2 linked regions of the Indioceanicola profundi genome follow. The protein of the gene in region 1 interacts with the protein of each later gene in a pairwise test. Links are inferred from orthologs where the notes say so. Each region holds a gene or a part of one and is shown on either strand. Other genes may lie near its edges.

Evidence for each region. Proteins that work in one complex are often made in the same cells at the same time.
Region 2: the proteins of mtgA (region 1) and DOL89_RS03240 interact in binary tests that used the Escherichia coli proteins (3 or more experiments, as listed by UniProt). The link is inferred for Indioceanicola profundi from one-to-one orthologs.

What each region holds. Positions count from the first base shown.
Region 1 is NZ_CP030126.1:3,272,998-3,278,244, forward strand. The notes cover bases 1,109-3,890. They hold mtgA (monofunctional biosynthetic peptidoglycan transglycosylase), read right to left. Parts: upstream 2,954-3,890; coding sequence 2,264-2,953; downstream 1,109-2,263. Other genes in these bases: DOL89_RS15675 (NAD-glutamate dehydrogenase), read left to right, coding at 1,109-2,056; DOL89_RS15685 (glutathione S-transferase family protein), read left to right, coding at 3,051-3,689; DOL89_RS15690 (peptidoglycan-binding domain-containing protein), read right to left, coding at 3,751-3,890. Outside these bases: more of DOL89_RS15675, read left to right, coding at 1-1,108; more of DOL89_RS15690, read right to left, coding at 3,891-4,605; DOL89_RS15695 (ATP-dependent DNA helicase), read left to right, coding at 4,859-5,247. UniProt on the Escherichia coli protein: Peptidoglycan polymerase that catalyzes glycan chain elongation from lipid-linked precursors. May play a role in peptidoglycan assembly during cell division in collaboration with other cell division proteins.
Region 2 is NZ_CP030126.1:671,334-675,565, forward strand. Bases 1,233-4,232 are described here. They hold DOL89_RS03240 (peptidoglycan D,D-transpeptidase FtsI family protein), read right to left. Parts: upstream 3,636-4,232; coding sequence 1,830-3,635; downstream 1,233-1,829. Other genes in these bases: DOL89_RS03235 (UDP-N-acetylmuramoyl-L-alanyl-D-glutamate--2,6-diaminopimelate ligase), read right to left, coding at 1,233-1,830; ftsL (cell division protein FtsL), read right to left, coding at 3,632-4,042; rsmH (16S rRNA (cytosine(1402)-N(4))-methyltransferase RsmH), read right to left, coding at 4,039-4,232. Outside these bases: DOL89_RS03230 (UDP-N-acetylmuramoylalanyl-D-glutamyl-2,6-diaminopimelate--D-alanyl-D-alanine ligase), read right to left, coding at 1-341; more of DOL89_RS03235, read right to left, coding at 355-1,232. UniProt on the Escherichia coli protein: Essential cell division protein that catalyzes cross-linking of the peptidoglycan cell wall at the division septum. Required for localization of FtsN.

The DNA of each region.
Region 1 (5,247 bases):
CGACTACGGCTTCTGGCTGGACGACGCCTTCGCCAGCGGCGGGTCCGCCGGCTACGACCACAAGAAGATGGGCATCACCGCCCGCGGCGCGTGGGAAGCGGTGAAGCGCCACTTCCGCGAGATGGGGCACGACACCCAGACCGAAGCTTTCACCGTGGTCGGCGTCGGCGACATGTCGGGCGACGTGTTCGGCAACGGCATGCTTCTGTCGAAGCATATCCGCCTGCTGGCCGCCTTCGACCACCGCCACATCTTCCTGGACCCCAACCCCGATCCGGAGACGAGCTGGGCGGAGCGCCAGCGCCTGTTCGACCTGCCGCGGTCGAGCTGGGCGGATTACGACGCCTCCCTGATTTCCCCCGGCGGCGGGGTGTTCGACCGCAAGGCCAAGTCGATCCAGATTTCCCCCCAGATCAAGGCGCTGCTCGGCCTCGCCTCCGACCGGCCGACGCCCACCGACCTGATGCGCGCCATCCTGCGCGCACCGGCCGACCTGCTCTGGCTGGGCGGCATCGGCACCTATGTGAAGTCGTCGGACGAGGTGAATGCCGAAGTCGGCGACAAGGCCAACGATGCCATCCGCGTCGATGCCGACGAGCTGCGGGTCAAGGTGGTGGGCGAAGGGGCGAATCTCGGTTTCACCCAGCGCGGCCGTATCGAGGCGGCGATGGGCGGGGTGCGGCTCAACACCGACGCCATCGACAATTCCGCCGGCGTCGACACCTCCGACCACGAGGTGAACATCAAGATCCTGCTGCGCGACGTCATGGACCAGGGCGGGATGAGCCTGGCCCAGCGCGACACGCTGCTGTCGGAGATGACGGACGAGGTCGCGCGCCTCGTCCTGGCGCATAATTACAAGCAGACCCAGGCGCTGACCGTGGCGCAGGCGACGGCCACCGAAAGCCTGGAGGATCAGGCCCGCTTCATGCGCAGCATGGAAAAGGCCGGCAAGCTGTCCCGCGCCATCGAGTTCCTGCCCGATGACGAGGAGGTGGCCGCCCGCGCCCAGCAGGGCCGCGGCCTGACCCGGCCGGAGCTGGCGGTGCTGCTGGCCTATGCCAAGATCGACCTGTTCGAGAAGACCCTGGCGGGCGAGCTGCCGGACGATCCCAAGCTGGCCGACGATCTGCGCCGCTACTTCCCCGTTCCCCTGCAGGAGCGCTTCCCCGACGCCATCAGCCGCCACCAGCTCCGCCGCGAGATCATCTGCACCGTGGCCACCAACGCCATGGTCAACCGCGTCGGCCCCACCTTCGTGTGGGAGATGGTGGAGCAGACCGGCCGGTCGGAGGGCGATGTCGCCCGCGCCTACATCGTGGTGCGGGAGGCATTCGGGCTGCTCCGCACCTGGGACGGGATCGAGGCGCTGGACAATGTGGTGCCGGCCGCCGTGCAGACCGGCATGGTCCTGGCCACCAACCGGCTGATGCGCCGGGCCATCCCCTGGCTGCTGGTCAATGGCAGGCACCCGCTGGACATCCAGGCGGAGGTGGACCGGCTGCTGCCCACGGTGGAGGCGCTCGCGGCCTCCCTGGACGGCATCCTGTCGGAAGCGGCGCGCGAGGCGCTGAAGGCGCAGGCGGCGGAGCTGGTCGCGGCCGGCGTCCCGGAGGAGCTGGCGCGCCGGATCGCGGCATTGCCGGTGCTGGCGGCGGCCACCGACGTGGCCGACATCGCCCGCGCCACCGGCCGGTCGGCGCAGGAGGTGGCGGCCCTCTACTTCGCGCAGGGCGAACGGTTCGGCTTCGACTGGCTGCGCCAAAGGGCGGCCAATGTGAAGGCGGAGAACCACTGGCAGCGCCAAGCCGCCAGCGCCATCGCGGATGAGCTCTGGATGCTCCAGGCCAGGCTCGCCACCCGCACCCTGACGGAGGGGCCGAAGGCATCCGGGCCGGAAGCCGTAGCGGAACTGACCGCCGCCTTCGTCGCCGGCTGCCCCGGCCCGGTGGAGCGCGTCCAGACCCTGCTGGGCGAACTCCACGCCGTCACCTCCGTGGACATCGCCATGCTGGCCGTGGCCACCCGCCAGCTCCGCGCACTTGTGGCGGCATAAAGAAAACGTAGGTCGGTCACGCGTAGCGTGGCCGACTTCCTTCGGGTCTATTCGATGTAGAGCGGCGCTGTAATGTCGGCCGGGCTTTGCCCGACCGACCTACGTGTACTGGCGCTCCAGGCGGCTGAAAATGCTGTAGGTCGGTCACGCGCAGCGTGGCCGACTTCCCTCGTCCCTATCTGGTGAAAATCCGTTTTGTAGAGTCGGCTACGTTTTCGGCAGCACGCACCCCGCCAGCCCCTCCCGGCGGACGATGGCGGCGCGGCGTTCCAGGATGCCGGTCCGGTTGCGGACATAGGGGCCGGGCTTGGATGCGCTCCATTTCAGCGGGCTGGGCAGCACGGCGGCCAGGGCCGCAGCCTCCCGACGCGTGAGATCGGCGGCGGCCTTGCCGAAATGGCTACGGGCCGCGGCTTCGGCGCCATAGATGCCGTCGCCCCACTCCACGATGTTCAGATAGACCTCCATCACCCTGGCCTTGGGCCAGAGCAGCTCCACCCAGATGGTGAACCACGCCTCCAGCCCCTTGCGCAGCCAGGTGCGGGATGGCCAGAGGAAGGCATTCTTGGCCGTCTGCATGGAGATGGTGCTGCCGCCGCGCATGCGCCCGCCCTCCTGGTTTTCCGCCCAGGCCGCGCGCACGGCGTCCCAGTCGATGCCGGCATGCTGGCAGAAGCGGCTGTCCTCCGCCCCGATGACGGCGTGGACGAGGTTGGGGGAGATGCGATCCAGCGGCACCCACTCCTTGCGCATCGGGGCCGCCCCTTCCAGTGCGCGGATCGGCATCAGCAGCGTCCAGCCCACCGGCACCATCCGGTAGGCCGCCACCCACAGGATGCTGAGCAGCACCAGCCCTATCAGCAGCAGGGCGGTCCAGCGGAAGAGCCGTCGCAGCATGGGTGTCCGGTCCGTTTCGAATTTGCATCGCGCGAAGGGGTGGGCTCCATTCTAACGCGCCCGATCGTCCGCGGGTGCCGATCAGTGGAGGTTTTGGATGTACAAGCTCTTCTACAATCCCGGAATGGCCAGCCTCGCCCCCCATATCGCGCTGGAGGAGATCGGCGCGGATTATGAGCTGGTGCGGGTGGACACCGCTGCGGGAGAGCACAGGACGGCCGCATATCTTGCCCTGAACCCGACGGGCCGCATCCCGACCCTGCTGGAAGGCGGGCAGCCGGTCTTCGAGACGGCGGCGATCCTGCTGTATCTGGCCGACCGCCATCCGGAAGCCGGGCTGATCCCGGCGGTCGGCACCATGGAACGGGGGCTGGCCTGCCAGTGGCTGGTCCATCTGGCCAACACGGTCCATCCCGCCTTCGTCTGCTTCTATTATCCCGAGCGCCACGTCGCCGATCCCGCCAACGTGGCCGATGTGAAGGCGACGGCGGAGCAGCGGCTGAACCTCATGTTCGACCTGCTGGACGCGGAGCTGGAAAAACGGAACTGGTTGGGCGGGGATGCCTACGGCGTTGCCGACATCTTCCTGTTCATGATGGTCCGCTGGGGCCGCAACTTCCAGCACCGCCCGCCGCGGCTGCTGCCCAATCTCGGCGCCCATGCCGCCCGGATGATGTCCCGCCCGGCGGTCCGGCGCGCCTTCGAGCGGGAGGGGCTGGCGGAGCCGTATTTCTGAGCATGAAAAAAGGGCCGTCCCTTGCGGGACGGCCCGAACGTCATGGAACGGAAACGGTCGATCAGTTGCCGCCGCTGGCGGTGCTCAGGTCACGGACCGGAGCCGCATTGTCGTCCTCGGCATCGGGGACGAGCTGCGCCTCGGACGGGTCGGAACCCTCGCCCGGGGTCACCTGGGTAGCGCCCTCGCCCATGCCTTCGGACGCGGCGCCGGTGCTTCCCATGCTGCTGCTGCCGGAGGCGGAGCCGCCCATGCCGACCTCGGACTCCAGATCGACGCCGAGGGCGGAGACGGTCTGCTCATCCAGCTCACCGGTCGCGTCGATGTTCTCGGCTTCCTGGAAGGAGCGCAGGGCCTCCTTGGTGTTCGGGCCCCAGATGCCGTCGGCATCCAGATCCTGGCCCTGCTCGCTCAGCGCCTGCTGAACCTGACGGATCTGCTGGCTGTCGAGCTGCTGGCCATTATAGGTCGGCGGCTCCATGCTGGCCTGAGCCGAACCAGAGCTGCTGCCCGAACCCGAGGCGGCCATGCCGGTGGAACCAGTGGACCCGCTGGAACCGGTGGCGTCGCTCATGCCCGCGCCGGCGGTCGAGCCGGTGCCGACATTCGTGTCCGTGCCGCCGGTCGAGGCTTGGTCGCCCATGCCGCCCGCCGGGCCGCCCGGCGCGCCGGCCGTGTCCGCACCGCTGACGCTGCTGGAGCCGCCCATGCCGCCGGTGGCGCTGGAGGGGGCGTCAACCTCGGGGTCGGCGTGCGACCCGCCCATGGACCCTCCGGCCGTGGCGCCGGTGGTGCCGGCCGTGCCGGTGGTGCCCATGGAACCGGAATCCGTGGAGGTGCCGCCCTGCTGCGCCATTGCGCCGCCAGCGAAAAGAGCCGCAGCGGCGATCGTGGTGACCAGAAGCTTGGACTTCATGGTGATTCCTTCCTCAGTTGTGCGGCTGACGCCGATGCGCGGCCGCTTCAATCGCTTCGTGCATGCCCAACAGGATTTCCCGTATTTCCTCACGTACCACCTTGGTGTGGGGTGGTGACCTTTTGTGGCATGCGGGTCGGGCTCTGCTGCTTCTGGATGACTGGCAACCGGCGGCGGGGCCGGGCAGCGACAAGTGCGGGCGTTCCCGCTTTGTTGGTGTACGGTAAAGGCCGGCCCCCTATACTCCCGCGCCATGACGCTGACGCCAGACCTCCACCGCCCGGCTCCCGCCCATTCCGGGCGCCGCCTGCTGCTGCCGCCCGCACCGGCGCTGGTGGTGGGGGCGCGCCATGCCACTCTGGTGACCCCCGACGGGGAGGTGGAGGTGCTGGAGCCGGAGGCGGCGGCCCGGCGGCTGCGCGACGATCCCCCCATCCTGTGCCATGCGCGCGCCGTGGCCCGGCGGTTGCGCACCGATCCTTTCCGCGCCTACGACGTGCTGGAGCTGTTCGCCTTCGTCCGGCCCGCCCGCTTCTGCCTGCCGACCCCGAAGGGGCTGGCGGAGGCGCTGGGCCTGGACATGCCGCAGGATGCGGAAGGGGAGGCGGTGGCGGTGGTGGACGCCGCCCGCGCCCTGCTGAC
Region 2 (4,232 bases), 2.6 Mb from region 1 along the record:
CCTTCGGCGTTCAGGCGGGCGACGCGGCCCAGATCCTCCAGTGCCGCCTGGGTGTCGTCCACCAGCAGCAGCGGCGCGTTGGCCTGCACCCCCTCCGGCACCGCGGAGACGAGGGCGGCCGCGGCGCCCTTGGCCAGGGCGTCCTTCACATAGGCATGGCCGTCGAAGTTCGGACCCTTCAGCGCGATGAACAGGTCGCCGGGCGCAACGGTTCGGCTGTCGATCGAAACACCCGTCGCCATCCAATGCCCGGCCGTTCGCGCAATCGGATGGCGGCCATTGGTGGCGGCCGCGGCATCGGCCGCGGTCCACAGGATGTCGGTGCCGGACTGCGTCTTCATCTGCTGTCCCCCGTCAAGTGCCCTGTTGCGCGACCGCGGCTCTCGCCACCATCGCATCATCGAAGGGGCGGACCTCGGTCCCTATGATCTGCCCCTGCTCATGCCCCTTTCCGGCGATCACCAGCACATCGCCGGACCCCAACTCCTCCACCGCCATGGCGATGGCCTTCGCACGGTCGTCCACCTCGGTGGCGGACGGACAGCCGGCCATCACCTCCGCGCGGATGGCGGCGGCGGATTCGGTACGCGGGTTGTCGTCGGTCACGATGACCCGGTCGGCCAGACGCGCGGCGATCTCCCCCATCATGGGGCGCTTGCCGCGGTCCCGGTCGCCGCCGCAGCCGAACACCACATGCAGACGTCCCGTGGTATGTGGCCGCAAGGCTTTCAGAACCGTTTCCAGGCCGTCGGGTGTATGGGCGTAATCGACGTAGATGGCGGAGTCATTTTTGGGACGCGCCGCCAATTCCAGACGGCCCCGTACCACTTCCAGATTTTCCAAAGCTTCCAAGGCCTTGGCACCATCCTCGCCGGTCCCGATGGCAAGGCCCAGGGCGCAGAGCGCATTCCAGACCTGGAAGCGCCCGACCAGCGGCATCTCGATCGTGCGGCGCTGCCCCATGACCTCCAGCTCCACGGCCTGGCCGTGGGGAAGGGGGGTGATGGACAGCACCTTCAGTTCGCGGCCCTGCTCGCCGAAACCGATCACCGTCTGCTTGCGCTTGTGGCACAGGGCGGCCAGCCGGTCGAACTCCGGGATGTCGGCGTTCAGCACCGCCACGGCGCCCTGCGGCATCACACGCTCGAACAGCATGGCCTTGGCCTGGAAATAGGCCTCCATGGTGCCGTGATAGTCCAGGTGGTCGCGGGTCAGGTTGGTGAAGCCGGCGGCCTTGACCAGCACGCCATCCAGCCGGAACTGGTCCAGCCCGTGGCTGGACGCTTCCATGGCCAGATGGGTCACCCCGGCCTTCGCCACCTCCGCCAGCGTGGCGTGCAGGGCGATGGGGTCGGGGGTGGTCAGGCTGCCCGATTGCGGAAAGCCCGGCGCCACCAGCCCAAGCGTTCCCATGGCCCCAGCCTTGTGGCCCAGATGGGCCCAGATCTGGCGGGTGAACTGGGCGGTGCTGGTTTTTCCGTTGGTGCCGGTCACGGCGGCGATATGGGCCGGCTGCGCGCCGTGGAAGGCGGCAGCCAGCAGGGCAAGCCGGCGGCGGGGATTGATGTCCTCGATCAGCGCCACATGCTCCGCGCCCGGCGGAAGGGCGGTGCCCTTCGGCGCCAGGATGGCGACAGCGCCCTTGTCTATGGCTGCCGGAATATAGGCCCGCCCATCATGCACTGTGCCCGGCAGCGCTGCGAACAGCGCTCCGGGCACCACCTTCCGGCTATCGGCGGTCAGGGCCGCGATCGGTGGATCGCGTTCGAGCGCCAACGCCGATACAGCGATTTCAGTACGTGAGGCCATGAGTTCCGACAATCTCTTCATCAGCGGCCTTCCGTGGGAAAGGCGGCCATCTGCGGCGTCATCGCCGGGGTCCGGGGTGCAATCTCCTGCGGATTGATGGCAAGGGCATGGACGACATCGGGCGAAGTTGCGTCCTGCGGCTTAACGCCGAGCAGCGGGCCGATCTGGCTGACGATGCGGCCGACGGTGGGAGCGGCGGTCCAGCCGGCGGTGGCGAAGCCGAAGCTGTTCTTGGACGGCTTCGGTTCGTCGACCATGACGTAGACGACGTAACGCGGATCGTTCATCGGGAAGGCGCCGACAAAGCTGGTGATCAGGGCCTTCTTGGCATAGCCGCCGCGCTTTACCTTCTCCGCCGTGCCGGTCTTGCCGCCGACCAGATAGCCCGGTGCGTCGGCCTTTCTCGCGGTGCCGTCGGTCACCACCATACGCATCAGGCGGCGCATGGTGTCGGAGACGCGCTCGGACACGAGGCGGTTGCCGGCGATCGGCTCTTCCCTGTCGCGCTTCAGCAGGGTGGGCGCGACGCCCATGCCGTCATTGATGACGCCGGCCGCGGCGGTGACGACGTGCAGCGGGCTCACGGACATTCCGTGACCGAAGCTGATGGTCATCATGTTCACCTCGCGCCAGGGATTCGGCACGATGGGCCAGCCGAGTTCAGGCAATTCCAGCGGAACCGGCCGGGTGAAGCCGACCTTGCTCATGAACTCCTTCTGCGCCGCCGGCCCGATCCGCTCCGCCATGCGGACGGAACCGACATTGGAGGAGTGCTTGAAGATGTCGACGACGTCCATCCAGCGGTTCTCGGGATGGTAGTCGCTGATGCTGTGGCGGCCGATGCGGATGGAGCGGGTGGCGTCAAAGCTGTCGCGCAGCCGAACCTGCCCCGACTCCAGCGCCATGGCCGTGTTGAATATCTTGAAGGTCGAACCGGCCTCGTACACGCCGAGCGTGTTGCGGTTGAAGCGCGGGTCCAGATCCTGCTCCTCGATGGGCGGAGGCGGGGAGTGCGGGTCGAAGTCCGGCAGGCTGACCATGGCCAGCAGCTCGCCAGTATGCACGTCCATGACCATGCCGGCCCCGCCGATGGCACGGAACTCGTCCAGCGTGACCTGGATCTCCTTGCGCAGGATATGCTGAAGGCGGACATCGATGGAGAGCTGCAGCGGTCCCTGCGTCTCCTTCAACTGCTTGTCGAAGCGTTGCTCAATCCCCATCAGGCCGACATTATCGACGCCGCTGAAGCCGACGACATGGGCCGCCAGACTGCCCTGCGGATAGATCCGCCGCTCCTCCCGCTGGAACGCCAGCCCGGGAATCCCGAGGCGGTTCACCTCGTACTGCTGCTTCGGCGTGAGGTTCCGCTTGATCCAGACGAAGCGCTTGTCTTCCTTGAGGGAGGCCAGCAGGGCCTGACGGTCCAGCTCGGGCAGGACCTGGACCAGCTTGGCGGTCGCCTCCTGCGGGTCGATCACCAGCTTGGGATCGGCATAGAGCGAAGCCGTGGCGAGCGAAGTCGCCAGCAGCACGCCGTTCCGGTCCACGATATCTGCCCGGCTCTGCGGCGCCACGGCGCTTGCGGCGCGGGTGGCGCCGGGCTCCTGCCCGCCGGCCAGGATCGTGGCGTCCATCAGCTTCAACCCGACAGCGCCGAACGCCATGGCGAAGAAGGCCGCGGTCAGGATCAGGCGGCTGCGCCCCTGCTCCAGAGCCGTGGCGTTCTTGGACTGGAGGCGCACGCGCGGCTCACGCGGGCGTTGCTGCTGCATGCGGTCCAGTCCGGCCATGTCGAAGCCGGTCAGCGTCAGGTCGGCATCGGTCATCGGGCCGCTCCATAGCTCAAATCGCCGCCATAGGTGGCCAGCACCACCGGGCCGGACGGCTTCGCGTCCGGCTTGCGCACCGGGGCGGAGGACAGCAGGGCAGGCGGCTGTCCCTCCTCGATGCCCGGCATCGGCTTCAGCGGAAGCTGATCCAGCGTGACGATCTGCTCGACCTTGGTGGGGCCAAGCACGGTGTGCTCCGCCACCAGCCGTTCCAGGCGCACGGGATCGTTCAGATAGGCCCACTCGGCCCGCAGGACCTGGATGGCCTCCTGCTCCGCCACGATCTGGCGGTTCAGCTTGGCAAGCTCGTCCGCCTGCTCCTGCACGCGGTAGCTGGTCTGGTAGAGGATCACGCTCGCGGTACCGGCGAGGCCGATCCAGATGAGAATGGACTTGCCGATCATGCGGCGTCTCCTGTGGTCCAGGCCGGAGCGTCGGTACGCTCCGCTGCGCGTAGCCGGGACGACCGGGCGCGCGGATTGCGGCGGGCTTCCTCCTCGCTGGGCGCGGTGCCGGAGCGGGAGAGAAGGCGGAAGGTGGGAGCCGGGCCGGTGGCGGCCGGGCCGGGCATGTGGCGGGACGGCGCCGGAACAT